Regions from separate parts of the Kurthia sp. ISK08 genome, predicted to be linked through region 4. Evidence: riboswitches for the same ligand, from Rfam matches in the RefSeq annotation. Region 4 holds a riboswitch; each other region holds the start of a gene.
The links. A riboswitch is a leader RNA that binds a small molecule or an ion and turns the genes downstream of it on or off. The one in region 4 is predicted to bind S-adenosylmethionine.
Positions count from the first base shown of each region.

Region 1: another riboswitch for S-adenosylmethionine. It lies ahead of ACKVQX_RS14055 (bifunctional homocysteine S-methyltransferase/methylenetetrahydrofolate reductase); the one in region 4 lies ahead of metK (methionine adenosyltransferase).
Region 2: another riboswitch for S-adenosylmethionine. It lies ahead of ACKVQX_RS06715 (methionine biosynthesis PLP-dependent protein); the one in region 4 lies ahead of metK (methionine adenosyltransferase).
Region 3: another riboswitch for S-adenosylmethionine. It lies ahead of ACKVQX_RS08525 (cyclase family protein); the one in region 4 lies ahead of metK (methionine adenosyltransferase).

Region 1 covers NZ_JBJXHL010000010.1:31,895-39,377, reverse strand. The annotation lists gene ACKVQX_RS14070 (Na+/H+ antiporter) at 1-1,453, opposite strand, end outside; gene hemG (protoporphyrinogen oxidase) at 1,629-3,038, shown strand; gene ACKVQX_RS14060 (class A sortase) at 3,061-3,726, shown strand; SAM riboswitch class I at 3,912-4,020, shown strand; gene ACKVQX_RS14055 (bifunctional homocysteine S-methyltransferase/methylenetetrahydrofolate reductase) at 4,113-5,969, shown strand; gene metH (methionine synthase) at 5,950-7,483, shown strand, end outside.
Region 2 covers NZ_JBJXHL010000003.1:24,443-31,925, forward strand. The annotation lists gene ACKVQX_RS06710 (PLP-dependent transferase) at 1-847, opposite strand, end outside; gene ACKVQX_RS06715 (methionine biosynthesis PLP-dependent protein) at 840-1,961, opposite strand; SAM riboswitch class I at 2,038-2,144, opposite strand; gene ACKVQX_RS06720 (SH3 domain-containing protein) at 2,287-2,847, opposite strand; gene ACKVQX_RS06725 (methyl-accepting chemotaxis protein) at 3,028-4,836, opposite strand; gene ACKVQX_RS06730 (YozE family protein) at 4,962-5,183, shown strand; gene deoD (purine-nucleoside phosphorylase) at 5,300-6,004, shown strand; gene ACKVQX_RS06740 (ASCH domain-containing protein) at 6,139-6,585, shown strand; gene ACKVQX_RS06745 (VOC family protein) at 6,649-7,008, opposite strand; gene ACKVQX_RS06750 (hypothetical protein) at 7,022-7,258, opposite strand; gene ACKVQX_RS06755 (hypothetical protein) at 7,374-7,483, shown strand, end outside.
Region 3 covers NZ_JBJXHL010000003.1:375,736-383,218, reverse strand. The annotation lists gene ACKVQX_RS08560 (EAL domain-containing protein) at 1-152, shown strand, start outside; gene ACKVQX_RS08555 (MupG family TIM beta-alpha barrel fold protein) at 222-1,277, shown strand; gene ACKVQX_RS08550 (MurR/RpiR family transcriptional regulator) at 1,447-2,295, shown strand; gene ACKVQX_RS08545 (PTS transporter subunit IIC) at 2,422-3,459, opposite strand; gene ACKVQX_RS08540 (tyrosine-protein phosphatase) at 3,845-4,588, shown strand; gene ACKVQX_RS08535 (tyrosine-protein phosphatase) at 4,602-5,345, shown strand; gene ACKVQX_RS08530 (NAD(P)H-dependent flavin oxidoreductase) at 5,364-6,329, shown strand; SAM riboswitch class I at 6,395-6,498, shown strand; gene ACKVQX_RS08525 (cyclase family protein) at 6,571-7,329, shown strand.
Region 4 covers NZ_JBJXHL010000002.1:22,701-30,183, forward strand. The annotation lists gene pckA (phosphoenolpyruvate carboxykinase (ATP)) at 4-1,590, opposite strand; SAM riboswitch class I at 1,858-1,975, shown strand; gene metK (methionine adenosyltransferase) at 2,231-3,427, shown strand; gene ACKVQX_RS03780 (hypothetical protein) at 3,686-3,988, shown strand; gene qoxA (cytochrome aa3 quinol oxidase subunit II) at 5,206-6,141, shown strand; gene qoxB (cytochrome aa3 quinol oxidase subunit I) at 6,218-7,483, shown strand, end outside.

The DNA of each region.
Region 1 (7,483 bases), on a different contig from region 4:
ATTTTGGTGCATGTTTTGAACTACCTGAATCATCTGCATTGGCTTCTAATTGTGTCTGTCTGAATAGATGTTGTAAATTATCAATTAAATCATAAATAATATAACGATTTTCCTCGTTAATTTTTGATTGCATCTTTTTTACAGTTTGCACTAACACAAAACTTTTCGCCTCATGGAATGACAGCTGACCTTCTTTTACAACCGTCATTTCTTCTTTATCCGTTAGTAACGGTAAGAAGGCTGTAGCAATAATCAGTGTGAAAAGAATAACACCAGAAGCTAAAAATAAGATTAAAGATCGTTCTGGAAATGGTTCTCCTGTATCGAGGAAGAATGGTAATGATAAAATCCCCGCCATTGTGACAGCACCACGTACACCAACCAAACTACTAATTAGACTCATTTTCAGCGTTGGTTTTTCATCTCTTTTTCGCTTGAATTGCCACAGTGCAAATAAATGTGACCAAACGAAGCGTATAAGAAGAATGATTGCACCAATTGCAGATGCATAAAGAATTAAAATCCAATTATCGATTTGTGTATCTAAAATCGATTGCTTCATAGATAATGGAATATTTAAACCAAGTAATAAGAAAACAACGCCATTTAAAACGAATAAAACGATTTCCCAAGCACTCTCTGTTAGTACTTGTTCTTCTGCAAGGACAGTTTCGGTTTGTTCTTTAAAAATAGCTTGAATAATCCCTGCAATGACAACGGCGATAACGCCAGAAGCATGAAAAATATTTTCCACAATGAGATAAATGATAAAGGGCGTTAAAATTTGATAAAGTGTGTGGAAAACAGCATCTCGTATGCCAGCACGTCTAAAAGCAAATCGTAATTCAATTAGAACAAATCCAAGAACTAAACCTAAAATCCCTCCTGCTAAAAACGTATAAGAGAAATTTAAAATGGCACTTTGGAATGAAAAATACCCTGATACAGCTGCAGCAACTGCATATTTAAAAGCTACTAACCCTGAAGCGTCATTGATAAGTGATTCCCCGCGTACAACACTTAAAATCTTTTCAGGTATTCGAATACGTTTTGCAATGCCATTTACTGCAACAGGATCAGTAGGAGATAGGATGGCAGCAAGTGCAAAGGCAGCAGGGAGTGGAATTGTTGGCACAAGCCAGTGAATAAAATACCCACCGCCGATCGTTGTGATGAGTACCAGTACGATGGCATTCCCTAAAATAGGTAGTCTCATACTCCATAATTCTTTGCGTGGAAAATAGCGTCCATCATTGTATAATAACGGCGCAACAAAAAGTAATAAAAACCATTCGGTATCGAGTTCTAAGTCTAAGCTTGGAACGAAAAGTGCTAAAATAACACCGAGACCAATTTGAATTAAAGCAGTCGGTAAAAATTTTACATAGTGGCTAATAATATTAGACGCTAGTAAACCGATTAATAAAAAGAGTGTAATCATTAATAAATTCATAGCAAGACCCTTTCAAAATAGGATTAATTTAAGGTTACCGTAAATGGAACAAAAAGCTAAATTAAACGCTTGCGTATTTGAAAAGTGTTCAAGAGTTTGTAAGATAAAACAATGTGGTTCCGAGTCAATTTGATTTATACTAAGGAAGAACATGAATGAACGGAGATGACAGACGTTGAGAAAAGTAGTCGTAATTGGTGGCGGTATTACCGGAATGAGTACGATGCATTACTTGCAAAAACAAGCCAAAGAACAAGGGTTGGACCTCGCTTTGACATTGATTGAAAAAGACGCACAAATCGGTGGTAAGATGGTCACAAAACAACGTGATGGTTACTTAATGGAAGTTGGTGCAGATTCCATCGTGTCGCGCCATGCGAGTGTTCGAAAATTAATCGAAGAATTACAATTAGAAGATCGAGTTGTTTATAATGACACAGGCGTTTCATATATTTTAACTGAAAATCAGTTACATGCAATTCCAGAAGATAGCGTGTTTGGAATTCCTATGAATGAACAAGCATTAAATAAAAGTACGCTTATTTCAGAAGAAGGAAAAAAAGCTGTTTTACAAGACTTAGAAAAAACCGAACTTCCTTTTACAACAAATCATTCGGTCGGAGAATTTTTAACATATTATTTAGGTGAAGAAATTGTTCAAAAACAAGTCGCACCTGTTTTATCTGGTGTCTATTCAGGTGATTTGAATAAATTAACAATTGCTTCTACTTTACCCTATTTATTTGAATATAAAAATGAATTTGGAAGTATCATGCGTGGATTTGAAGCAAATAAAGCGTTCTACCAAGAGAATGCCAAAAAGAAATTCATCTCGTTTAAAAATGGCCTAGTAGAATTATTTGAACGAATCGAAGAAACACTAGAGAACGCGACGATTTTAAAAAATACGTCGGTGGAATTGTTAAAACAAGACACGAATGGGTATAAGATTCAAATAGATACGGGTGAATGGTTAGATGCAGATGAAGTCGTATTAGCTGTACCGCACCAAGTCGCACAAAAACTATTGAAGGAAGAGCCTTTCCAACGTGATTTTGAAGAACTACAAACGGGTTCTATTATTACAGTTTACTTGGCTTATGATTTACCGAATGATGTGCTACCAGCAGATGGTACAGGATATATTGTATCATCAGGTAATGATGTAGATTGTAATGCATGTACATGGACAAGTCGCAAATGGCGTCATACTTCTAAAGAGGATAAGTTACTTATCCGTATGTTTTATAAAAAGAATAATCCTCGTTTTGAAGAATTTTGTCAGATGACAAATGATGAATTAGCACAAATAGCACGTCAAGACATCGAAAAAAGCTTAAAAATAATAGATGAACCAACATGGATTGATGTAAAAAAATGGTTTGATGCGATGCCAATTTATAATTTACAACATAAACAAGCAGTTGAACGTATTGAAAAACAAATGGTGAAATATCATCCACATGTACATTTAGCTGGTTGTTCGTATTATGGTGTGGGGATTGGTTTATGTATTCAAAATGGTGAAGAAGTTGCTACGCGAGTTATGAATCAATTTATTCAAAGACAACGAGAATTCGTATAAAGTGTGAAAGGAGGATTCCATAATGAACAGGAAATTAAGTTTAACGATTGGCATTGTTTTGTTTGTTTTAGGTGTTGCACTAATTTTCAATAAACAAATTATGGGGTTCATCGTGTCACATATGAGTAATCAAGCAATTGAGCAGTTTGATGAACAAAAAGCACAAAATGCGGATGACGTAAGCTTTGATTTTGGTAATGTGGAAAATATTAGCTTACAAGATGTATTAAAGGCACAAATGAATCAAGGTGATGTACATTCAATTGGTGCATTAAGTGTTCCCGATGTATCTTTACAATTGCCTATTTTATACGGAATTTCAAATACAAATCTAGCAATTGGCGCAGGTACATTAAAGAAGGATATGAAAATGGGGCAAGGTAATTATGCATTAGCAGGTCATAATATGAATAATGATAAAACATTATTTAGCCCTTTAACGAAAGCAAAAAAAGGAATGCTTATGTACACAACGGACTATAAGCGCGTGTATACGTATAAAATTACAAAAATCTTTATTACAGAAGCAACTGACGTTCAAGTTATCGAAAATCAAGCTAAAAAAAGACTACTTACGCTCGTTACATGTAATTATGATGGTTCGAAACGATTAATTGTACAAGGTGAGTATGTCAATGCGCGTGATTTTGATTCAAATGCTGGCGATGCATTTACGATAAAAAAATAAAATATGAAGCGTATGAGATGTGAAAAAATCTCATACGCTTTTTTTAATACCTATTACTGAATTTACGAAATATTGTGATAAAGTAAGCGCTTTTTCGTACAATATTTAGCTGAAAGTGGTAGAAGCTATTGACGGTACTCTATTTAAGAGGTATGATTCTTTTAATATTTTAAAAATTCAATAATTTCTTATCAAGAGAAGCCGAGGGACTGGCCCGACGACGCTTCAGCAACCAGCCATTTAGATGGTCAGGTGCTAATTCCAGAAGGACTTATGGTTCTTAAAAGATAAGAAGGCTAATTTTCAAGTGTCAGTTCAAACCTTCTTATGCAATGTAAGAAGGTTTTTTTATAGCTTTTTTGAAATGAAGGAAGGATGGGGAGTGTATGGGGTTACTAGAAGATTTAAAGACAAAGGTATTAACAGCAGATGGCGCAATGGGGACACTGCTCTATTCATATGGGATTGATTTTTGTTATGAAGAACTGAATGTTCGAAAGCCGGAAGTAATTGAGAATATTCATAAACTATATATTGAAGCGGGCGCTGATGTCATTCAGACGAATACGTACACAGCGAATACGATTAAGTTAGCTCGCTACGGTATTCAAGATGAATATGAAGCACTGAATCGTGCGGGTGTAGAGGTAGCGAAAAGAGCTGCAAAGAATGGCGAGTACGTACTTGGAACAATTGGTGGAATTCGAGGTATTCGTAAGGATGAACATTCACTAGATGAGATTATTGAATCACTTGTTTTACAAGCAAAAGTATTACTTGATGCAGGTGTAGATGGTTTACTACTCGAAACATTTTACGACTTAGAAGAGCTTGAAACATTAGTGAAAACAATTCGCATATTCTCAGATGGACCGATTGTAGCGCAAGTTTCGATGCATGACCCAGGGGTTTTATTAAATGGAATGAAGTTGAATGATGCACTGCAACATTTAGAAAGAGCTGGAGCTGATGTTGTCGGTGTGAACTGTCGGTTAGGCCCGTACCATACAGTGAAGGCGCTTGAAAATGTTGAGCTACCAAAGAACTCGTTCTTATCTGCGTATCCGAATGCAAGTCTACTCGATGTAGAAGAAGGAAAAGTGGTATATGAATCAGAAGCAGAATATTTTGGGCGCGCTGCAGTTGAATTACGTGATGAAGGGGTTCGCTTAATTGGTGGATGCTGTGGAACAACACCTGAACATATTCACGAAGTGAAGAAACATTTATCAGATGTTTTACCAATGGAAAATAAAGAAGTTATCACAACTAAAGAAGAAGTGATTCGTGAAGCTAATGTGTCTAAATTTGAACCACTTCACGAGAAAGTAAAAAAAGGGCGTTCCATTATCGTTGAACTTGATACACCGCGCCATTTAGAAACGGAAAAGTTTTTAGAGGGAGCAGCGATTTTACAAAAAGCGGGCGCCGATATTGTCACAATGGCAGATAATTCACTTGCTTCACCGCGTGTATCGAATGTGGCGATGGGATCGATTTTAAAATATGAAAAGAATGTACGAGCATTAGCACATATTACATGTCGTGACCGTAATTTAATCGGGCTACAATCTCATTTGATGGGCTTAGATGCATTAGGTATTCACGATATTTTAGCTGTGACAGGTGATCCAACAAAGGTAGGGGATTTCCCAGGTGCTACAAGCGTCTATGATGTATCGAGCATTGAATTACTACAATTAATTAAAAAATTAAACGAAGGTATTTCTTTCTCGGGAAAACCACTACGTAAAAAGGCAAACTTCTCTGTAGCGGCAGCATTCAATCCGAATGTACGTGTCGTCGAACGTGCCATTCCACGTTTAGAGAAAAAGATTGAAGCAGGTGCGGATTATTTCATTACACAGCCTGTTTACTCAAAAGAGAAAATTATTGAAATTTATGAAGCAACAAAACATTTAGATACACCGATTTACATCGGAATCATGCCACTAACAAGTTTACGAAATTCTGAGTTTTTACACCATGAAGTGCCAGGCATTAAGTTGTCAGATGAAGTACTTGAACGTATGAAAGCAGCAGATGGCGATAAAGAACGCGCACAGGCAGAGGGTGTCCAAATTGCGAAAGAATTAATTGACACAGCTGCATCACTCTTTAACGGTATTTATCTGATTACACCGTTCATGCGCTACGATATGTCTGTTGAATTAATTCACTACATTAAGGAATTAGATGAAAAGGTTAAGGGAGGAAGTCACGTTGTCGAAACATCTCATTGAAGAAAGAATTAAAGATCATATTCTCGTATTAGATGGTGCGATGGGTACCATGTTACAAAATGCGAATTTAACGCCAGATGACTTTGGGGGCGATGAATATGATGGTTGTAACGAGAACTTGAATTTAACACGACCGGATGTTATTGCAGGAATTCATCGTGCTTATTTTGAAGCAGGAGCGGATATTGTCTCAACGAATACATTTGGTGGTACACCACTCGTATTAAATGAATATGATTTAGGTCATCAAGCAGTTGAAATTAATAAACGTGCTGTCGAAATTGCCAAAGAAGTAGCAGAGGAATTATCGACACCTGAGTGGCCACGTTTTGTTGCAGGTGCGATGGGCCCAACGACGAAGACATTATCTGTAACAGGTGGTATTACATTTGACGCGTTAAAGCATGACTTCTATGTACAGGCGAAAGCTTTGATTGAAGGCGGCGCAGATGTACTACTCCTTGAAACATCACAAGATATGTTGAATGTAAAAGCAGGTACACTTGGTGTTAAGCAAGCTTTTGAAGAACTCGGTAAAGAAATTCCAATTATGATTTCAGGTACGATTGAACCGATGGGAACAACACTTGCTGGTCAAAGTATTGAAGCCTTCTATATTTCAATTGAACATATTAAACCACTATCAGTTGGTTTGAACTGTGCGACGGGTCCAGAGTTTATGACTGACTACTTACGTTCATTATCTGAACTAGCAACAAGTTATGTTAGTTGTTATCCGAATGCGGGTTTACCAGATGAAGAAGGGCATTACCACGAAACACCTGACAGCTTATCGAAAAAGCTTGCTGGTTTCGTTGAAAAAGGTTGGTTAAATGTCGTAGGTGGTTGTTGTGGAACGACACCGGACCATATTCGTGCGATTCGTAAAGTGGTAGAAAATGCACCGCCACGACCATTAGAAGAAAAAGAACCGCATCATACAGTTTCAGGAATTGAAGCACTTGTATATGATGACTCTATGCGACCACTATTTGTAGGAGAACGTACAAACGTAATCGGTTCACGTAAATTTAAGCGTCTAATTATCGAAGGGAAGTTTGAAGAAGCAGCTGAAATTGCACGTGCTCAAGTGAAAAACGGTGCGCATGTTATTGATATCTGTTTAGCGAATCCTGACCGAGAAGAATTAGAAGATATGGTTAACTTCATGAAAGAAGTCGGACAAAAAGTAAAAGTACCATTCGTTATTGACTCAACAGATGAAAAAGTAATTGAGGAAGCTTTAAAGTATTCACAAGGTAAAGCGATTATTAACTCCATTAACTTAGAAGACGGCGAAGAACGCTTTGATGCTGTTATTCCAATCGTGAAAAAATATGGTGCGTCAATTGTTGTTGGAACAATTGATGAGAAGGGGATGGCTGTTGACCGTCATCGCAAACTTGAGATTGCCAAGCGTGAATACGACTTACTTGTGAATAAATGGGGCATTGAACCAGAAGATATTATTTTTGATCCACTTGTATTCCCTGTTGGAACAGGTGATGAACAGT
Region 2 (7,483 bases), on a different contig from region 4:
GTAATCCTGGATAGTAAACATCGACTACATCTTCATGTTGTTGTAAAAATTCTGCGATTTTTTGTGCATTACGTGACGACATCTCAAGTCGTGCATGTAATGATTTAATTCCTTGAATGACAGAGAAGCAGTCATGTGGTCCAAGAATACCGCCCATCCCGTTTTGAATCGCATAAATCGCTTGACCGAGTTCTTCGTCTTTTGTGACAGCGAGCCCTGCAATGACTTCACTATGACCACCTAAAAACTTTGTCGCACTATGCAGTACAACGTCTGCTCCTAAGTCGAGTGGTTTTTGATAAAGAGGTGTCATAAATGTGTTATCAACGAATGTTTTTAATTGGCGCTTCTTCGCAATTTTAACGACACCTTCTAAATCCGTAATCCCAAGCAGTGGATTTGCAGGTGTTTCAGCATAGAGTACAACTGTATTCGGCTGAATCGCTGCTTCAATCGCTTCTAAATCTGTAAAGTCAGCGAAGGTATGCGTAATCCCGTACTTCGGTAAAAGCGTTGTTACAAAGCGATAAGTACCACCATATACTTCGTTCGTTACAACAATATGGTCACCAGCATTTAATGTAAGTAAAGCTGCTGAAATGGCACCGATTCCTGATGCAAAAGCAAAGCCACGTGAACCATTTTCAAGCTGTGCAATTGTTCGCTCAAGTGCATCGCGCGTTGGGTTACCAGAACGACTATAATCATATGGGCCAAAAGCATCGAAATGCTCTTGGTCGAAGGTAGAAGAAGCGTAAATCGGTACATTAACAGCTCCCGATTTTGCTTCGTAATCATGTTTTGTAGCACCTGTAATTAATATTGTTTCAATTTGCTCTTTAGTCATGTACAACAGCCTCGCTTTCTAATACGTTAAATACGTTTTGTAAATCCGCAATTAAATCTTCTGCTTCCTCAATGCCAACTGAGAAACGAAGAAGTGAATCATCTACGCCACGCGCATTACGAATTTCTTCCGGAATGTCTGCATGTGTTTGCGTTGTTGGGTACGTAATAAATGATTCCACACCGCCTAAACTTTCAGCGAAAGCAATCAGTTTTAAATTACGTAAGAATGGATCAATCTGTTTTCCAGATTGTAGACGGAAGGATACCATGCCACCGCGTCCAGCATATAAAACGTCACGTATATGTGGCGACTTCTCTAAAAATGCCACAATCGCCTGAGCGTTTGCTGTATGTTGTTTCATACGAAGGTGTAGTGTTTTTAAACCGCGAAGTAGTAACCAGCTATCAAAAGGTGAGAGTGTCATACCAATCGCATTATGTTGTAAGAAAAGACGTTCACTTAGTTCAGTACCTTTTGACACAACCAGTCCTGCTAATACATCATTATGTCCACCAATATATTTTGTGCCACTATGCATAACAATATCTGCACCTAACTCAATTGGGCGTTGATAGTACGGTGTTAAAAATGTATTGTCGACAATCAATAAAATGCCATATTTTTTCGCAATTTTCACACATTCTTCGATAGAAATTTCCTGCATTAAAGGATTCGTCGGCGTTTCTAAGAAAATCGCCTTAACAGGATGTTCAATAACAAGTTGTTCCACCTCTTCAAGAGATGAAAAGTCGTTAAAGATTGCTTGAATACCATATTGTGCTTCATATTGTGTTGCCAGTCGGTATGTGCCACCATATAAATCCTCCGGGTAAATCACTGCATCACCTGTTTTAAATAGCGAGAGGATTAAATGAATTGCAGCCATACCGCTACTACAGGCGAAACAAGCATCTCCGCCTTCTAAACGTGCAAATTCCTCCTCTAATACCGATCGCGTTGGATTTTTTGTACGCGTGTAATCAAAGCCTGTTGATTCTCCAAGACCTGCATGGCGGTAAGCAGTTGAAAGGTAGATTGGGGCGTTGATTGCACCTGTTTTTTCATCTGAATGTGTTCCCACCTGAGTTAAAAGTGTTTCGATTTTTGTCATTGTCCTCATCCTTTTTTGTGTAATAAAAAAAGTTTTCTTCTAATAGTAAGAAGAAAACTCTATGTAAGAGTGATTCTTCTTATCTTCAAGAACTGCGTCTTACTGGATTTAGCACCTGTCCCTTTAAAGAGGGGGTTGCTGAGATTTCATCGGGCCATGTCCCTCCATCTCTCTCGATAAGAAAACCTATTTAATTAATCGATTATTAGTCAATTAATGGAATCTTACCATGCAAACAGCGAAATTTCAAGCTAAATTAAATAATTATTCAGAATTTAGAGAAGATAAAAAAAGAACCGTAGTCTAAACTACGATTCCCATTTGATTATTTTTTTGTCATTGTTACAAAGTCTTTGTAGACGTAATTTTTTTGACCGTTGAAGTCGAACTCAACCCAACCAAATTTACTTGTAGAATTCACATGAATTTTCGTACCTTTTTTCAAAATACCAAGTGATTTTCCTTTTGTTGAAGCTGTTTTATAGTAATATACATTCGATTTAATTGTCGCATTTGCAGCTTTTTTTGAAGGAACTTTTGATACAAGTGTGTCAGTTGTTGGTTTTTTAGTTGTTGTCGGTTTCTTCGTTGTTGTTGGTTTTTTCTTTGTATTCAACTTCACGTAATCTTTTGAAATATAAGCCAATTTATTATTGAACTTCACTTGGTACCAATATGTTGTTTCTTTATAAATCGTAACATTTGTTCCTTTTGTTAATGTACCAAGATTTTTTGATTTTGGTGTAGATGCCGCACGTACGATTACGTCTTTTGACACAACACCTTCTTTTTTTGTGGCAGCAAAAGCTTCCGTAGCAGGTAAAGTATAAGGTAGAGTAGCACCTGTTAACATCCCAAATGCTAATACGTATTTTGTTAATTTCATTTTGAATCACTCCTCGATTGCTTATACTAGCACTTTTTATCATAAAAGAATAGGGAATATCCGTTTATGTTGCGAGAAAAATGTTATTTTATGAAAAATAGGGCATTTGATATGGAAATAAAAAACAAAGACTAGGACAGAAGCAAAGTAAATACTTAGCTAGCCTAGTCTTTGGTCAGATTAAATTTTAAATTGTTGAACTAAATCACGTAATGAATCTGCTTGACGTGACAATTCTTCAGAAGATGCATAAATTTCTTGAATAGATGCAGAGCCTTGTTCAGCCGCCGCTGCCGATTGATCCGCTTGATGTGCTGTATGTTCTGCCATCGAGTTTACTGCGATGAACGACTGCATAACATCTTGACTGACATTCTTCGTCTCAGCGATTCGCGTTACCATGTTTTCAATAATACGAATCGTTTTCTCTGTCTCGCGTGTAATGGCATCGAATGTTTGAATCGTTTCATTCGTAATTTCGACCCCTTGAATGACTTTCGACACGCCAGCCTCATTTTGCTTGACCATGACCGAAATCTCGTCTTGAATCGTGTGGACAATCGTTGCTACTTCACTTGCAGCGCGTTGTGATTGTTCTGCAAGCTTTCGGACTTCATCTGCTACAACCGCAAAACCTTTACCATGTTCACCTGCACGTGCCGCTTCAATCGCCGCATTTAAGGCAAGTAAGTTCGTCTGTTCAGCAATACTCGTAATCGTTCCGATAATCGATGTGATTTCCTCAGAACTTTCACCAAGACCTGTGACAGTTTGGTTCGTATTCGCAATAACTTCTTCAATCTCCATCATCGATTTTGCAGACTGTTGGATTTTATTTTGTCCTTCTTTTGCTGCTTCACGCATTGTCGCTGAAGTTTGACGTAAATCCTGTGCATCATCATTCAGTTGCAGTGTTGTTTCTTCTAGATGTGACATTTTGTTAGATGATTGCTCCATTGAACGAATCGTCTGTTCGCTGCTCTCTGCGATTTCCGCAGTTGAGTTCGCAATCTGTTGAATTGTTGTCGCGTTTTCCTGTGCAGAAGCAGTCAGTTGTTGGCCACTTGCAGATACATTCTCTGTTAAAGCACTGACTTTTCGCACTAAATTCGCAATCGACTCAATTAATGTGTTTGTACTAGCAGAGATTTGACCAAATTCATCGTCATTTTTAATTTCAAGACGTTTTGTTAAGTCACCACCTGCACTTGCCATATCCAATAGTGAACGATTAATTTTGTGCGTATTCACTTTAATTGTACGGAAGATCGCTGTACCTGACATAAATACGAGAATGATCGACAATAATGTTAAAACGAAGAAAATAATCATCGAAACTTCCGTGCTTTTTTCTACTTTTTTAATTTGTGCATCCGTATTTTTAGCTAATACCTTATTCATCATGTCTATGTGGATATCTACATAAGACATAGCTTTAGCACCTGTTCCAATCTGAACAATTCGTTGTGCCGCATCTAAACCACTCTCTTTACGAACATCAATGACGCGTTTAGAATAGGTTAAATAGTTATTATAAAATTGGTCAATCGAATCAATTCGGTCACGCGCATCACCTTTTTTATTAAAGGCTTTATGTAGATCTTGAAGTGTTTTGTCAATTGTCTCTTTTTGTTCTTCATATTGTCCAAGATATACATCGCTACCTGTTATAATAAAGCTCTGTTCTAAGTTGGATAGTTGTGCAATTTCACCAGCGAGTAAATTGACGCGCATTTGCTGATCTACATTTTTACCCGTCAGTGTTTTGAGTTCATCTTTCAAGCGTTCTGTATTATTGTAAGATACAATAAGCATCGCTGCTAAAATAATGGTGAGGACTGCGAAAACAAGTACTACACGCCCACGAATTAATTTAAGAACCTTGAATGATTTTAAAAATTTTGGGGGAGTGGCATTGTTTTTAGAACTTTTCTTACTTCGTTTCGTAGCTTTTTTAGAAGTGGGTACTTTCTTTTTTGTCATAACCATCGTGTCACCTACTTTACGTAATTTGAAATTTTCTATCTATTCTATATATTACGGAAACAGAAGTAAAAAAGCCATACAAAAATTTCAAAAAACCAATTCTAATTTACTAGTTAAGGAGAATATATATGCGACATAGTTTCTATCAATTTGCATTAACTTACAGAGGAGGAGGTAAAAATGATGTTTTTGCACGATTTGCAGAAGCGATGTTTTTAGATCATACCTTTCCAAAACAATCGGAGGACTTTGATGAACTTTCACGTTACATTGAGGAAGCCGCAGACCCTGATATGACAGCGATTACGTTCGATGATTTTTGGGTATTATACGTAGAGCGTGAAAAATAAGTTTTTAGATTGTCAGATGTCAGACATTAAGTTACAATAGCATAGAATGAAGACTTCCAAGCGAGTTAAAAAGAGCATTTGTTTTCAAAAATATACAGGAATGGTGAGGGAAAAACATGAGCATTCACATTAACGCTGCACAAGGCGAAATCGCAGAAATCGTATTATTACCAGGAGATCCACTACGCGCTAAATTTATCGCAGAGACATTTTTAGAGGACGTAAAACAATATAATGACGTACGTAACATGTTCGGTTACACAGGTACATACAAAGGTAGACGTGTATCTGTACAAGGAACAGGCATGGGCGTTCCATCTATCTCAATCTACGCAACAGAATTAATGAAAGATTATGGCTGTAAAAAATTAATTCGTGTAGGTACAGCAGGCGCATTAAAACGCGACGTAAAAGTACGTGACGTTGTCATCGCACAAGGTGCTACAACAGACTCAAAAATGAACGAAATCCAATTCGGTGGCTTAGACTTCGCACCAATCGCAGACTTCGATTTATTATTAAAAGCATACAACGCAGGTAAAGAAGCAGGCTTAAACCTACGCGTAGGTAACGTATACACAGCGGACCTATTCTACGGCGACAAAAATCCAAACGAACTACTAGCAGACTACGGTGTACTAGCAGTTGAGATGGAAACAGCAGCACTTTACACACTAGCAGCAAAATACGACGTACAAGCATTATCAATCCTAACAATCTCTGACCACCTAATCACAGGTGAAGCAACATCATCAGAAGAACGCCAAACAACGTTCAAAGACATGATGGTTGTTGCACTTGAAGCAGCGATTCAAGACTAATAGGATCTATATGAATGAACCACACACGACTGAGGGTTGTGTGTGGTTTTTTTGTGTATACTAATCATTAGGCTCATGTTTCTTTAGTGAACTTGAGCTATTTTTAGTTAAATTTTAATAAAGGGGTTACAAAAATGAATCAAATTGAATCTTTTTGGCAGCGTTATTGTGAGTTAGAGGGGCTAGAGGGTGTTCGTTATACGGAAGCTTTTCAGTTCGGAGAAAAAGCAGACTGGCTTGCAAGTTTAGTTGTGAATGGAACGAAAACAGCAACTTGTTCGAGCTATCCACTATATGAAATTGAAGGAGATCCACTTCCGAAAGTGGGCGATCATCAAATTGTATTAGATAGTCAAAATCAGCCAGTTGCAATTATTAAATCATACGCTATTGATATTTATCCATTTAACGAAGTACCTGTAGATTTTGCATTAGCTGAAGGAGAGGGGACTTATGATGAGTGGAAGAAGGCACATATTGCTTTCTTTGGTCGTACATTACCTCAGTATGGTTTAGTATTTACAGAAGATATGTTGACGGTTTGTGACCGTTTTGAGAAGGTATATCCTGAAAAAATATAGAGATACAAATGAATAACCCCTATGATTTCGAGAAATCATAGGGGCTTTTTTTTATTCCTCACACTAAATACGCTCTAAAAACTCTAGGCGATTTCCGCAAGGGTCATTCACATAAAAGCGAATCGCGTTTTCAAGTGGTTCATCTTCAATTGTCTCGATGTTGTGTGCGTGTAATGTTTCTTTGAGTAGAGCTAAGTCTTTCACGATAAAGGCTGGATGTGCTTTCGTTGCGGGGGTAAAGGGTTCTTGAATACCGATATGTACTTCATGCTGTCCGCACTTGAACCATACGCCGCCGCGTTTTTTTAGATTGTCTGGTTTTTCTATTTCAGGCATACCTAAGATGTCATGAAAGAAATGTCTATAAGCAGCTTCACTATTTTTCGGAGCAGCTAATTGGATATGATCGATGTCGATGAACATGGTTGGTTCCTCCTTATATACGTTTTCCACGTAAATTAATGAACATTGTAAAGAAAATAAGGCTAAGAATTAAGAAAATAATAATGAAGAAATTCGATAAGAACGGGTTATGGTCGGGTTCGGTTGGATAACTGCCTGTGAATACTTGGGCGAACCAATAAATCATCGTAGCAATGTGCTCTAAACTGAAGACAATGCCACTCGCTATTAAAAAGCTTGCGCTTAATACGATACTACTTTTTTCTGTCATACCGTCATCACCTTCCTAAATATTAGTATAAAGTAAAAAAATGGAATTAAAATAGTTTTTGTGTAAGTTTTCGAAACAAGTGGTAAAGAGAAGGGAGTTGAAGGGAGAGAATGATGTGAAAGGAACGGTCTTTGCAATTATTTATGTCATACTAGGAATTTTAATCATTTTAGCACCGTCGATTATTTCAGGACGTGGTTATGATGAGGCGAATACGTTGTCGTC
Region 3 (7,483 bases), on a different contig from region 4:
TAGCCAAAATCTTTAATATGAAGGTGGTAGCTGAAGGTATTGAAACGGTTATGGAACAAAGCATTATTGAAAAATCAAATTGTGATTATCTACAAGGTTATTTATTCTCAAAACCACTTCCAGCCAAAGAAATTGAAGCACTACTTATTTAATAAAAAAGCAATTCATCCTTTTAGTAGCGATGAATTGCTTTTTATGTTTATGAAGAAGTCTTTCTTGGTATGTATGAAAAAAAGGAGGTTCGATACATATTTGGTTTCTCAGTATCTTTAACACAGCAACCCTCTCTATCTAAAATTCAAAAAATGCAAAAAGTGGGTTTTCAACTGATTTATACATCGCTTGTAGTTCCATCAGATACGCTCCCTGTAGCAATGACACATCTTCAACAACTTGCACGTTTTTCAAAACAACATGACTTACAACTCGTTGTACAGATAATAAAACAAACAAAATCATTGTTACCGGAACTGGCGAAGTTATCGATTCAAGCACTTATCGTAGATGAAAGTTTTTCAAAAGATGAAGTGAAAGAACTCGCTTTGAATTATCGGATTATTTTAAATGCGAGTACGCTAAATATAGATTGTTTTCAAAATTTTAAAGGTTTGAATATAGAAGCTTGGCATGATCGATATGAACAACCATTTACGGGATTAGATGATACATTCTTTCAACAACAGAATCAGTTGATACAGCGTGAAAATATCCCTCTAGGCGCGTTTCTAATGAGCGACATCTCTACAACCTTAAACAATGCGCCAACGCTCGAAAAACATCGTACAAGCTCTGTATTCGCGCATGCAATCGAGTTAATACAACAAGGGATTCAAACGATTATCATTAGTGATGATGATGTATCAGAAGAAGCAACTAGACAGTTTACAGATTGGATTCATTCGAATTATATCACGCTGTACATGACTTCTTATGTATTGCATAACCCGATTCATCAATTCACCTTTCATACACGTCCTGATCTTCCAAGAGACGTTATTCGTTTACAAGAGAGTCGCTCTTATTTTTCCGAAAATGTTCTGTTTGGTAGATCTAGAGGGAGAAAAGTGGGAGATATTACGATGAATATGCTAGGTATGGGTTCGTATGCTGGGGAAGTACATCTAGTTAAAGTAGATTTACCAAAGAATGAGCATATCTTTACAATCGGAAAAATTCGAAAAGAGGACCAGCCTTTATTGTCAATTTGCCCATGTAATCAGAAAATTAAGCTAGAAGAAATGAATACGCCTATAAGAAAAGGAATCTCTTTTACGTAAGAGTTTCTTTTTTCACATTAGAGTAAAATTAATTTCATTACACAAGGACATACTTTGTCCTATATAATAGGATTATGTATACATATTACTGGAGATTTACATTTACTGATTTATGCAGAAAAGTTAAAAATCATGTAAAACGAGCAGTTTTGTAAGGGGGACTTTTGAGATGTCAAATAACTTAATTTTTCAAATACAATTTAAATTATCTACACTATCCGAAGCAGAACAAGCTGTTGCGCACTATGTAATAGCTCATTCACAAGAAGTCATTTATTTATCAACGCAAGAATTAGCAAAACGAGCAGGAGTAAGTAATGCGACGATTACACGATTTTGTAAATCAGTTGGGGCAAAAGGGTTTCCTGATTTAAAAATTATGTTATCTGCAGAAAATTCACATGGGAATCAAGTACAACAAGAGATTAAAGCGACCGATTCACTTAAGCAAATTAAACACCAATTGAATCTTCGTATGACTGCAGCGCTAAATGAAACAGAACAATTAATGGATGATCATATCATTGAATCTTGTACGAAGTTATTAAAGAATGCTGATGAACTTGTCGTCTATGGCGTAGGTTCTTCTAATCTTATCGCACAAGATATAGCTCAAAAATTTATTCGACTTGGAAAATCCGTACTTCACACAGAGGATGCACATTTGATTGCGACAGCACTAACTGCTAAGCCGAAGAAAAAGGTAGGAATTTTCATTTCGAATTCAGGAGAAAGAAAAGAAACAAATACATTGGCTACAGTGTGTAATGAATTAGGCATTCCACTAATTAGTATTGTATCCAACCCTTCAAGTCGTTTAGCTTCCAAATCGACGGTTGTTTTAGTCCATAGTCAAATAGAAGGTATCGATATTATTCGTACTGCTGCGATTACATCAATTATTGCTCAACAGTATATTGTAAATTTATTGTATTATCATTATTTTATCGATAATTATGAAACACATGCGGATATGTTACATCAAACTAAGCAAATTATACATCATCACTTTGATTAAATCAGATGTGAAAAGAATTGCAGTTTTGTAATTCTTTTTATATTAATAAATAATTATATTATGTAAATTGTTTGAATGAAAATAAAGAAAAGTCGCACCATTGGACGACTTTTTCTTTGTTTTATTTTATTCATAAGTTACTTTATAATCTTCTGGCGCAATCCACTTCACTTTTCGTTCAAACAAACGAATGAATAAAAGGTTTAACACAATCGGTAAAATAATGAACAGTGTAGCTGCTAAAAACATACTCGTCGTACTCCATTGTTCAATGGATAAATATTTAAGGGGACCAACGAAGCCAGCTAATCCAAAACCAGCAGAATAGGGATCACCTGTAATATTGAAAACACCCGCTAACGCACCAAGAATGGCTGCTGTTAGTATAGTCGGTGAAGCAATTTTAGGTTTCATAAAGAAGTTACGCATTTGAATTTTGGCAGATGCAACGTGTGCTAATGCTGTACCAAAATTATTAGCACGATAAGAAGCAATCGCCATACCTACACCGGATGCACAGACACCTAGATTAGCTGCTCCAGCACTTACACCACTTAACATAATAACTGTAGCTACACCAATTGTTGAAATAGGTGAGATGATTAAAATAGAGAAAATCATCGCAATTAACATGCCCATTAAAACAGGTTGAAGATTTGTTAATGTCGCAATACCAAGTCCGACAACATCTGCTCCAGACTTTACATAAGGTAAGATAAATAAACCGATTAGACCTGGAATAAACAATGATAGAGCAGGCATTAGTAATAATGTATAATCTTTTAATTTATTCCCTAAAAATTGCACAAATACAACGGCTAAACCAGCTGTAATTCCGATGTTAATGACAACACCAATACCAGCAATCGTCATACCTGTTTCGCTAAATGTGATGACACCTGAACCTACCATTGTTGCTAGTCCAACACTCGTCATTTGAATCGGTGTGAGTTTAAATTGGATCCCGATCATGACACCAATAACGACCGGTAGTAAACTCATCGCAATTAATGTGACATTTAAAATGGTTTGTAAAAACGGTGCAATCGTAGGGAAGTGTTGAATCATCAGTTTCAGAATCTCCCCCACCAACGCATTAGGAATTAAACAAACGACAATACCTAAGCTCATTCCTGTTAGTAACTTATTAAAAAAATCTTTCATACGCTCAAACCCTTTCGAAGCAAACTGTTCTTTTAAAGTAAATTTAGTTTATATTGTCTATATATTTCAGTCAATACTGAAATATCAGAAAATTCTATATTTATAGAATGGAATAGATATTTAAGTCTTTTAAGAGAGATTTTGGTATGAAAAAAAGAAAAGTATTTTTGTAATATATAAATAAAATAAATTTATTATGTAAACTAAAAGGCTATACAGTCCATTTGTGTCAATTTTTCAATCAATAATAAGGGATATGATGCACGTCTTTTACAAAGACCTAAAATCATTAAGAGATTGCAAGTTTTTTTATTTACAATAATGATTTTGGGGTATATAAAATTAGTGTTTATACATGGATTGAACTATAAAAGTAGGTGATAATATGACATATCAATTTGAGGGGATTTATAATTTTCATGATTTAGGTGGACTAAAAAGTTCGGATGGTCGTAACGTGAAAAAGGGGCTTCTATTTCAAAGTGGCGATATTAGTAACGCAACGGTTCAAGATATTTATTACTTAAAAGAAGTATTAGGCATCAAAACCATTATTGATTATCGTAATGAGTATGAACAAAATGAAAAACCTTCTTTAAAAATCCAAGGAGTTCATACAATTCATTCACATGTATCCATGCCTACACTCACGCTTACAGAACTTTTACAAGATTATGAAGCGAGTACCCATTATTTTGAAGCACAAAATCGTATGCGTATTTATCGTGAACATCTTGCAAAAAATAATTCATACCGGCCTTTAATTGAAGTAATCCGACTGAAACAAGTTCCTTTACTTCAACATTGTATGTTAGGTAGAGATCGTACAGGAATAGGTGTATTTCTGCTCTATCTACTATTGGATGTACCATTGAAAACAATTGTCCAAACTTTTTTGGAGCGCCAGAAGAATGCTATCGAACAAATGCCTGAATGGTTAAAAGTAATGATTCGAAATCTACAGGGCCAAAAATTAGAAACGGATATGAATTATGTAAATGGTGACTTCCTATTAGTTGCATATGATGAAATTTTAAATGAATTTGATACAATTGAAAATTTCTTTTTAAAACAGTTTCAAATAGACAAAACAGAGAGAAAAGCAATTCAAGATTTTTATTTAGAATAATGGAGGCGTTTAAATGTTTTTACCATTCGAAGGAATCCCTAATTTTCGTGATTTAGGTGGTGTAACGACGATTGAAGGTAAACATGTGAAAAAAGGATTACTTTATCGTTGTGGAGAATTAAGTAAGAGTACACCGAAAGATTTGCAACAACTGCAAGCGCTTCATATTCGAACAATCATTGATTACCGAGATGAAAGTGAGATTGAAGCTCATCCGACACCAAGGATACAAGGTGTACATGACGTCCATGCGCCTGCTAGTCGATCGCAATTTAATCTTGCTTCGATTGAAGATTTAGCGAGCAGTGATTTATTGAAGCAATTGAATATGGATTTATTTAAAGAGTTTTATGCCAGTTTAGCATTTGAAAATCCTGCATATCAAACACTCGTCTCTATTTTAAAAGCATATGAGGGACCGATGATTCAACACTGTACAGCAGGAAAAGACCGCACAGGAATTGGCTCAATGATTACGTACTTGATACTTGGTGTTCCTTATACGACGATTGTCCAAGACTTTTTAGAAACTAATCAATATATGGAGAAACATCCACCATATTGGCAAAAACCTCTTGAATTAGCTGTAAAGGATCCAGAAATTTTGCAGATATTAGTAGGAGTCAATCAAACATTGCTCGACCATGTACATGATGAGATTTTAAGAAAATACGGTACGATTGAGATGTATTTAAAAGAAGAATATCATATTGATGAACAAACGAGAAAAGAGATTCAAGATTTCTATTTAGAGTAGCATAAGGGGGATTTTGAGATGAAGTGGCAAACAAGTGTAACGGAATTATTAGGAATTGAAAAACCAATTATTCAAGGAGGTCTCGCCTATCTTGGTTATGCAGATTTAGCAGCAGCAGTTTCGAATGCTGGAGGACTGGGCCAAGTGACAGCACTCAGTTTAGATTCTCCAGAAGATTTACGAAAAGAAATTCATAAAACACGCACATTAACAGATCGTCCTTTTGGTGTGAACTTTGCGATTGGACGACACCGTGAACATTACGAACCTTTTGTACAAGTAGCAATAGAAGAAGGTATTCAGATCATTTCGATTACAGGAGGAAATCCAAGTCCTGTATTAGAAATGGTGAAAGACACCGATATGAAGAAGCTTGTACTCGTTTCTTCTGTTAAATTGGCTTTAAAAGCAGAAGAAAAAGGGGCAGATATTGTTGTCGTTGTTGGACAAGAAGGCGGTGGTCACCTCGGTTTAAATGATTTAGGGACACATGTACTCGTTCCGCGCGTTGTCGATGCTGTCAACATCCCTGTAATCGCTTCAGGAGGCATTGCAGATGGTCGAGGTATCTTATCTGCTTTTGCACTAGGAGCAGACGGAGTTGAGATTGGGACACGTTTTATTGCGACAGAAGAATGTGTAGATGCAGCACCACTGTACAAACAAGCATTGATTGAACATGATGAAATGGATACGGTCGTTATTAAACGTTCCATTGGTGGTCCAGCGCGTGTGCTACACACACCATTCACAGATGAAATTTTAGAAATTGAACAAAAGACGCCTACATACGAGGCATTAAAAGATTATATTAGCGGCGCAGCAAATCGTCGTTATATTTATGAAGAGCAGCAAGATGGCTTTGGTTATGCGGGTCAAAGTATCGGCTTCATTCATTCCATTCCAACTGTGGCAGCTTTATTTGAGCAATTTGAACAGCAAATTGAAGAAGCAAGAACGCAATTAAATCTAAAAATAAAATAATATTCAGAAAACAGTTGCAATTCCAATTTGCTTACTGTAATATGAAGTTAACAAAAAAATCGTATCTCTTATCAAGAGAAGGCGAGGGACTGGCCCGTTGACCCTTCAGCAACAGACAATGTTAAATTGAACTGTGCTAAATCCTGTAGCGTAAGCTAAAAGATAAGAAGAGTTCCTTTGACTATTCAAAACCTCTTCTTATCAGGAGAGGTTTTTTTTTAGATTAAAAAGGAGTGATGTTATGAGCGAATCGGTTTTACAGCAAGATGTTTTACAAGCATTACAAACATTGAAAAAGCAGAAATGGGTGGACTTGACACATACCTTTAATAGCCAGTCACCTCACTTCCATGCATTCAATCCAGCAAAATTCGATACACTTTTTACACATGATGATGGCTTTTTTGCACAACAATTTTCTTTTGCAGGTCAGTATGGAACACATCTTGATGCACCGATACACTTTGTACGAGATACACGCTATATCGAGGAACTTCATCTTCAGGAGTTAGTACTGCCACTTATTGTTGTAGATATTACAGCTCAAGTACAAAAGAATCCAGGTCACACGGTAACGATTGAAGACATCCTCTCATTTGAGGATCAAAATGGCATCATTGAAGCCGACTCATTTGTCGCATTACGCACAGACTGGTCGAAGCGCTGGCCCGACCATGATATCTTTAATAATATTGATGAAGCAGGCGTGGCTCATGTGCCAGGTTGGTCTGTCGAAGTATTATCTTTTTTATTCAAAGAACGAGGCATTAAAGCGATTGGTCATGAAACATTTGATACAGATTCGAGTGAAGAATATCGAAAACATGGCTCATTAGCCGCAGAGTATTTCGTTTTAGAACAAGATACGTATCAAGTCGAACTTTTAACGAATTTAGATCAACTTCCGGCAAAAGGGGCAGTTATCTTTAATATCGTGGCTAAACCTGAAAAAGCATCTGGTTTTCCCGTACGCTCATTTGCGATTACACCGAATCAATAAAGGCTCATTTGTCTTAAACTATACAGACTCATTTGTCGTGGAAACACCTTGTCATCTCAAGGTGTTTTTTGTTTCAAAAATAATATTATTATGTAAACCAAATATTTTCGTTGAATTTTCAGAAAATGAGTTGACATCTTTTTTCATCTGTTAT
Region 4 (7,483 bases):
ATCTTAAACTAAAGGAGCGCCTTTTGTTGCGATATCTTCAGCTACTTCACCGAATTTTTTGAAGTTCTCGTGGAACATACCAGCAAGTTGTGTTGCTTTGATGTCATAAGCATCTTTATCGGCCCAAGCATTGCGAGGATTTAATAATTCAGTTGGTACGCCTTCAATTGAAGTTGGAATTGCTAAACCGAAGAATGCATCTTTTTCAGTTGGTACATCATTTAATTTACCTTCGATTGCAGCATTAACCATTGCACGTGTATAAGAAAGTTTCATACGTGTACCTGTACCGAATGAACCACCAGTCCAACCAGTGTTTACTAGGAATACATTAACATTATGTTCATCAATTTTCTTACCTAACATTTCAGCATATACTGTTGCCGGTAATGGTAAGAATGGAGAACCGAAGCAAGTAGAGAATGCTGGTTCTGGTTCTACAACACCACGTTCTGTACCAGGTGTTTTTGAAGTGAAGCCAGAGATAAAGTGATACATTGCTTGTTCTTTTGTTAATTTAGAGATTGGAGGTAATACACCAAATGCATCTGCAGTTAAGAAGATGATTGTATTTGGGTGACCTGCAACAGATGGTAATACGATATTATCAATATTCGTAATCGGATAAGCAGCACGTGTATTTTGAGTCGGTGTTTCATCATCATAATCTGGGATACGTGTTTCTTCATCTACTACTACGTTTTCAAGTACTGTACCGAAACGAATTGCGTTATAAATTTCAGGTTCTTTTTCAGCTGAAAGGTTGATTGTTTTTGCATAGCAACCACCTTCAATGTTGAATACGCCATTATCTGACCAACCATGCTCATCATCACCAACTAATTTACGGTTTGCGTCTGCAGATAAAGTAGTTTTACCTGTACCAGAAAGTCCGAAGAATAAAGTTGTATCACCTTTTTCACCAACGTTTGCTGAGCAGTGCATTGATAAAATACCTTGTTGTGGTAATAAGTAGTTCATAATACCGAAGATTGATTTTTTCATTTCTCCTGCGTATTCTGTACCGCCGATTAAGATAATTTTCTTTTCAAGTGAAACCATAATAAATGTTTCTGATTCTGTACCGTCTATAGCTGGGTTTGCATGGAATGTTGGAGCTGATACGATTGTGAAATCAGCAATATGGTTTGCAGCTTCTTCTTCTGTTGGACGAATGAATAGATTATGTGCAAATAGATTATGCCAAGCATATTCGTTCACAACGCGGATTGCTAAACGTGTTTCAGCGTCAGCACCAGCAAAACCTTTGAATACGAACACTTCTTCTTTTTCTTTAAGATAATTAATTACTTTTGTATAAAGGGCATCAAATACTTCAGATGAGATTGGACGGTTTACTGAACCCCAATCAATATGATCTTTTGAAGACGCTTCTTCAACCATAAACTTATCTTTAGGAGAACGACCTGTATATTTACCTGTGTTAGCACGTAATGCACCATCAACTGTTAAAATCGCTTCACCGCGAGATGTTGCTTTTTCAACTAATTCTGGAACAGTTAGTTGTTCTTTAATGTTATTACCTGATAGAAGTGTGTTCAGTTCATTCATCATTTCTACTGAATTCATAATGTGTATATACCATCCTTTTTTCGTATTTATTGTACCCACAAATGTGGTTAGTCATCATTTATGGAATTAGTATAACACATTAAAAGAATTAGTCTATACTAATATGATATGTTTTTTTATTTTTTTAACATTTTATCATGTTTAGGACAAATTATATATATACTTTATTTAAAACACTCTATATATAGGTATAACATTTAAGTCATATTCAGATTGAGGTTGACATCGACGTATAATTCTACTAACATAGGCTATGAACGGATACTCTTATCCCGAGCTGGTGGAGGGTCAGGCCCTATGAAACCCGGCAACCTGCATTTCATTTCACGAGATGCGCTGGTGCTAATCTGAATGCAAGGATTCATTCCTTGAACGATAAGAGTGAAAGGTGCTTACGAAATAACCCCTTTCTCTCATACTGTATGAGTGAGAGGGTTTTTTTATTTCAAAATATATGGTGGTGGAACAACTACCTTTTTATTACGTATATACTGGCACTTTCTATAAAAAAAATCCTCGTGTAAAAAGCAGCATAGGCTGGCTTGGAGTTTTTTCTACATTTATATAGAAGAAACACACATGGATAAAGAGTACCGTATCTTTTTTCGAGGCGATCTCGTATAGGAGGAAACCAATTATGGCTCAACGTCGATTATTTACATCAGAAAGTGTTACGGAAGGACACCCTGATAAAATTTGTGACCAAATTTCAGATGCGATTTTAGATGCAATCATCGCAAAAGATCCAAATGCTCGTGTAGCATGTGAAACAACTGTTACAACAGGACTTGTGTTAGTAGCAGGAGAAATTACAACATCTACGTATGTAGATATTAAAGGAATTGTTCGTGAAACAGTTCAAGAAATCGGTTATACACGTGGTAAATATGGTTTTGATGCAGAAAACCTAGCTGTACTTGTAGCAATCGGTGAACAGTCACCTGATATTGCACAAGGTGTTGACCAAGCTTTAGAAGCACGTGAAGGAAGCATGACAGATGAAGATATCGAAGCAATCGGTGCTGGCGACCAAGGTTTAATGTTCGGTTATGCAAATAATGAAACACCTGAACTAATGCCGCTACCAATTAGTCTAGCGCATAAATTATCACGTCGCTTAACAGAAGTTCGCAAATCAGGATTATTAAAGTATTTACGTCCAGATGGTAAAACACAAGTCACGGTAGAATACGATGAAAATAACCACCCTGTGCGTGTGGATACAATCGTTATCTCAACACAACATGATGAGGAAGTAACATTAGAACAAATCAATGAAGACCTTCGTAAACATGTGATTGCGGAAGTTGTACCTGCTGAATTATTAGATGCAGATACAAAATACTTTATTAATCCAACAGGTCGTTTTGTAATTGGTGGACCAAAAGGTGATGCAGGTTTAACAGGTCGTAAAATTATTGTTGATACTTACGGTGGTTATGCACGTCATGGTGGTGGTGCATTCTCTGGTAAAGATGCTACAAAAGTTGACCGCTCAGGTGCTTATGCAGCGCGCTATGTAGCGAAAAACATCGTAGCTGCTGGTCTTGCAGATAAAGCAGAAGTACAGCTAGCATATGCAATCGGTGTAGCACAACCTGTATCAATCGCAATCGATACATTCGGCACAGGCAAAGTAACAGAAGCAGAACTTGTAGAAGCTGTTCGTGAATTATTTGACTTACGTCCAGCAGGTATTATTAAAATGCTTGATTTACGTCGTCCTATATATAAACAAACAGCAGCTTATGGTCATTTTGGACGCACAGATTTAAATGTTCCATGGGAAGCAACAGACAAAGCAGATGCATTAAAAGCAAAATTTTTAAAATAATAAAGTAAAATGGTAGGAGTCATGCAAAAACATGAAACTCCTGCCATTTTTTTATCTTTCACATCAATTTTTAGCAGTATAAAATAGTGTAAGAATGAGTTTTCAAATATACTATGCGCGATTGGTACGCATAAATATTCGTATAAAAAATTACACAACTAAGTAATTATTCGGTCGAATGTTTTTTTATAATTTACGAAAAGATCCGATTCGTGCAATGAATTGGTCGAATACATTAATCGAAAAAATACATTTAAGATGAGTAAAAAGCATGCGAAAATATTTAATGCAAATGGCACAATCAATATAACCATTCGTAAAAATATATTTGATTATTTCAATTCATCTGTTTTGTTTACACTATATGTAAAAAATGGTGTTGGCACGAATAAGTTGATTTACTGTGAAGTAACAGAAAAAAATAAAAAAGATTTATTAACAAATACACTTCAAAACATGTTGAGTGAGATGATTTATATAAAATATAATGTCCAACCAGATGGCTCACGTCAAACTGACCGTGTCTATTTTCCGGAAAGTGTACTAAGAAAAACGATTTAAAAATACTCTAATAGAGTAAAATCAAAGTATCTAAAATAAAAATAATTAAATCATTTGAACATATAAAAAATAATTCAAGCTATTCTCACAACTGCTATTCGATATAGTGATAAGATTTACAATAAGCTGTTTCATTTTTTCTTGCTTATTTCTATTCGCTTTGCAAAATGAAAGTTGACACTAATGGATAGTCCCGTATGGTTACGAAAAACTATACGGGATTTACTGTATTAAAAACATTCTTATCTTACGCACTTTTTGTATTTTGATTGAAAATTCCTAGGTGTTTTATGAGTAAAATTATGGGATAAGGGAAAATAATGGAGATGGTAAAAAATGAATAAGGAGGTATGGTCTGATATTTTATATGCGTATGAAAATAGAGGGGGGTGAATAAGAAAAATACGTATAGTAGCATATGTACTATTTAAATAGAAGAAACTCTATTTAAAAGCCAGATTTTACAGACTATTTTAGAAGAAGTTGAATTTAGAATTGAGTATTGAAGAAAAGAAGAACAATGTTATAATGGGTAAGAAGTTTTTCCTATATAATATATGAGTAAACTCCTTCAATCGAAAAGATTTACAATTCAAACGAATAGACTGTGGTTTTGTAAGGTTTATGTCGTTTGTTTGTGACTTTTTCCATTTTCAAGAGTTTTTCGTGTAAGAACGACCTATTTTTTGCAGTGTATTCTAGAATTTATAAAAAGTTGCAAAAGAAATATTGGTTTATGAAAACTAATTAAGTTATTAAAAGGTAATTATATAGTTCTAAAGTAACTAAAAAGTGCTTGAAAATTGCTAGAAATAGAAGTCGTCCACAGAACGTTCAAAAACTTTCAAAGAAAATGTGAAATTATAGATATTTTTATTCTTTTCGGTAGATATTAGGTTTATAATTCATTTGAATTGAAAAGAAGGTTGAATGCTTCTTAGTGTAAGAAGAGGGTTAGAGAGCTTGGGTTGCTTTACTCGTCTTATACTTCGTCTTAACAATCGTTTTAGTTTAACTTATTTTCGTTCTATAGCAATTATAAAAGAAATTAGAACGACTCAATGATTAAGACGAATAAGAGTAAAAAATGTTCAATCATCTCAGCAGTTCATAAACTTGCTTATTCTACATAGAATAGGTTAGGGGGAAACACTTCAATATCCATTCAACATTCTGCACTTAAATTAAAAGAAGGTTGTTTTAGAAGGGAGTACAACATGAGTAAAAAAGTGTTAATTATGCCAATCGTTGCAGGTTTGTTAGCAGTGTTTTTATCTGGATGTGAACCACTAATGGTACTAAATCCAAAAGGACCTAACGCACAAACATTATCGAACACGATCTGGATCTCTATCGGGACAATGTTATGTGTATTAGCAGTTGTCTATGTTTTATTAATCAATATGTTAGTTAAATACCGTGCTGGAAAACAAGCGGCGGACTATGAGCCACCACACGAAGCAGGTAACCACAAACTAGAAATTTTCTGGACAGTTATTCCAATCCTAACAGTTGCTTTCTTATCAGTTGTAACAATCATCACATTAAAGGATGTAGAAAGTAAACCAGAAGGTTACGGAGACAAGAAACCTCTAGTAATTTATGCGTCATCATCACAATGGAAATGGCATTTCAGTTATCCTGAAGAAGGAATTGAAACTGTAAACTATGCACATATTCCAACAGATCGTCCAATTGAGTTCCGTTTATACTCATATGGTACAATCACAAGTTTCTGGGTTCCACAATTAGCTGGTCAGAAATATGCGATGACAGACATGTTAACAACAATCCATTTAGCAGCAGACCACGAGGGAGACTATTGGGGTCGTAACTCGAACTTCAACGGTGAAGGATTCGAGGCAATGCAATTCGAAATCACTGCTCAAAAACAAGGTGAATTCGATCAGTGGGTTAAAGATGTAAAAGCAAATGAACCAAAATTAACAGAAAAAGAGTTCAGTAACTTACTTAAAGCAAGTGTTGTTGGACGTAAGAGCTTCTCTTCTACTCATTTAGGTTTCTCTTCACCACCTATGGATCACTCTAAGATGATGGATGCTGAGAAATATAATGAATCTAAAAAAGCTCAAAATGGTAATTTAGATTTAGATTCTCACGACATGGAAGAAATGGACGATATCGGTGAATAATCCGATTACATTGATACAACATGTTATTTACTAAATAGTAGATGTATGAAAGGAGTTAACCAAATTGTTTACCAAAATGACAATGAGTGAAGTATTTGCACCGCTTAAAGAACCACTGATCATGGGTACGGCGATCGGTATTTTAGTTGGTGTAATCGCAGTAGTTGCAGGTCTAACATATTTCAAGTTATGGGGTTGGTTATATACTAACTACGTAAAGACAGTAGACCATAAAAAAATCGGTGTAATGTACATTTTCGTAGCATTACTAATGTTATTCAAAGGTGGGGTTGAGGCGTTATTAATGCGTGCTCAAACTGCTGTTCCGGATAATAAATTATTAAACTCTGAACACTACAATGAGATTTTCAGTACACATGGTGTGTTAATGATTATCTTCGTAGCAATGCCATTCTTATTTGGTTTGTTCAACGTAGTTATTCCACTACAAATTGGTGCGCGCGACGTAGCATTCCCACGTCTTAACGCATTATCTTTCTGGTTATTCGCAATGGGTGCAGTGTTAATTAACGTTTCATTCATCATTGGTGGATCTCCAAACGCAGGTTGGACTTCTTATTTCCCACTTGCAGGTATTGAATTTAACCCAGGCGTAAACAATAACTATTATGCTTGGTCACTACAAATCTCGGGTCTAGGTACATTAATGACAGGGATTAACTTTGTAACAACAATCGTGAAAATGCGTGCTCCAGGTATGACATGGATGAAAGTTCCAATGTTCACTTGGTCATCATTCATCGCAAACATTATCATCGTATTTGCATTCCCAGTGTTAACAGTAGCACTTGTAATGATGACAATGGATCGCCAGTTCGGTACTAAATTCTTCGCTACAGAAGATGGCGGTATGGACATGCTTTGGGCGAACATCTTCTGGGTATGGGGACATCCAGAGGTATACATCGTAATTCTTCCAGCATTCGGTGTATTTAGTGAGGTAATCTCTACATTTGCTCGTAAAAACTTATTCGGTTATGGTTCGATGGTTGCTTCTATGATCATCATCTCGTTACTATCATTCTTAGTATGGGCTCACCATTTCTACACAATGGGTCAAAACGTAGCAGTAAACGGCGTATTCTCAATCACTACAATGTTAATCGCAGTTCCAACTGGGGTTAAAATTTTCAACTGGTTATTAACAATGCGTCATGGTCGTATTACATTCACAACACCAATGTTATATTCTTTAGGCTTTATTCCAATCTTCACAATCGGTGGGGTTACTGGGGTAATGCTAGCAATGGCAAGTGCTGACTATCAATATCACAATACATTATTCTTAGTTGCCCACTTCCACTATGTATTAATTCCTGGT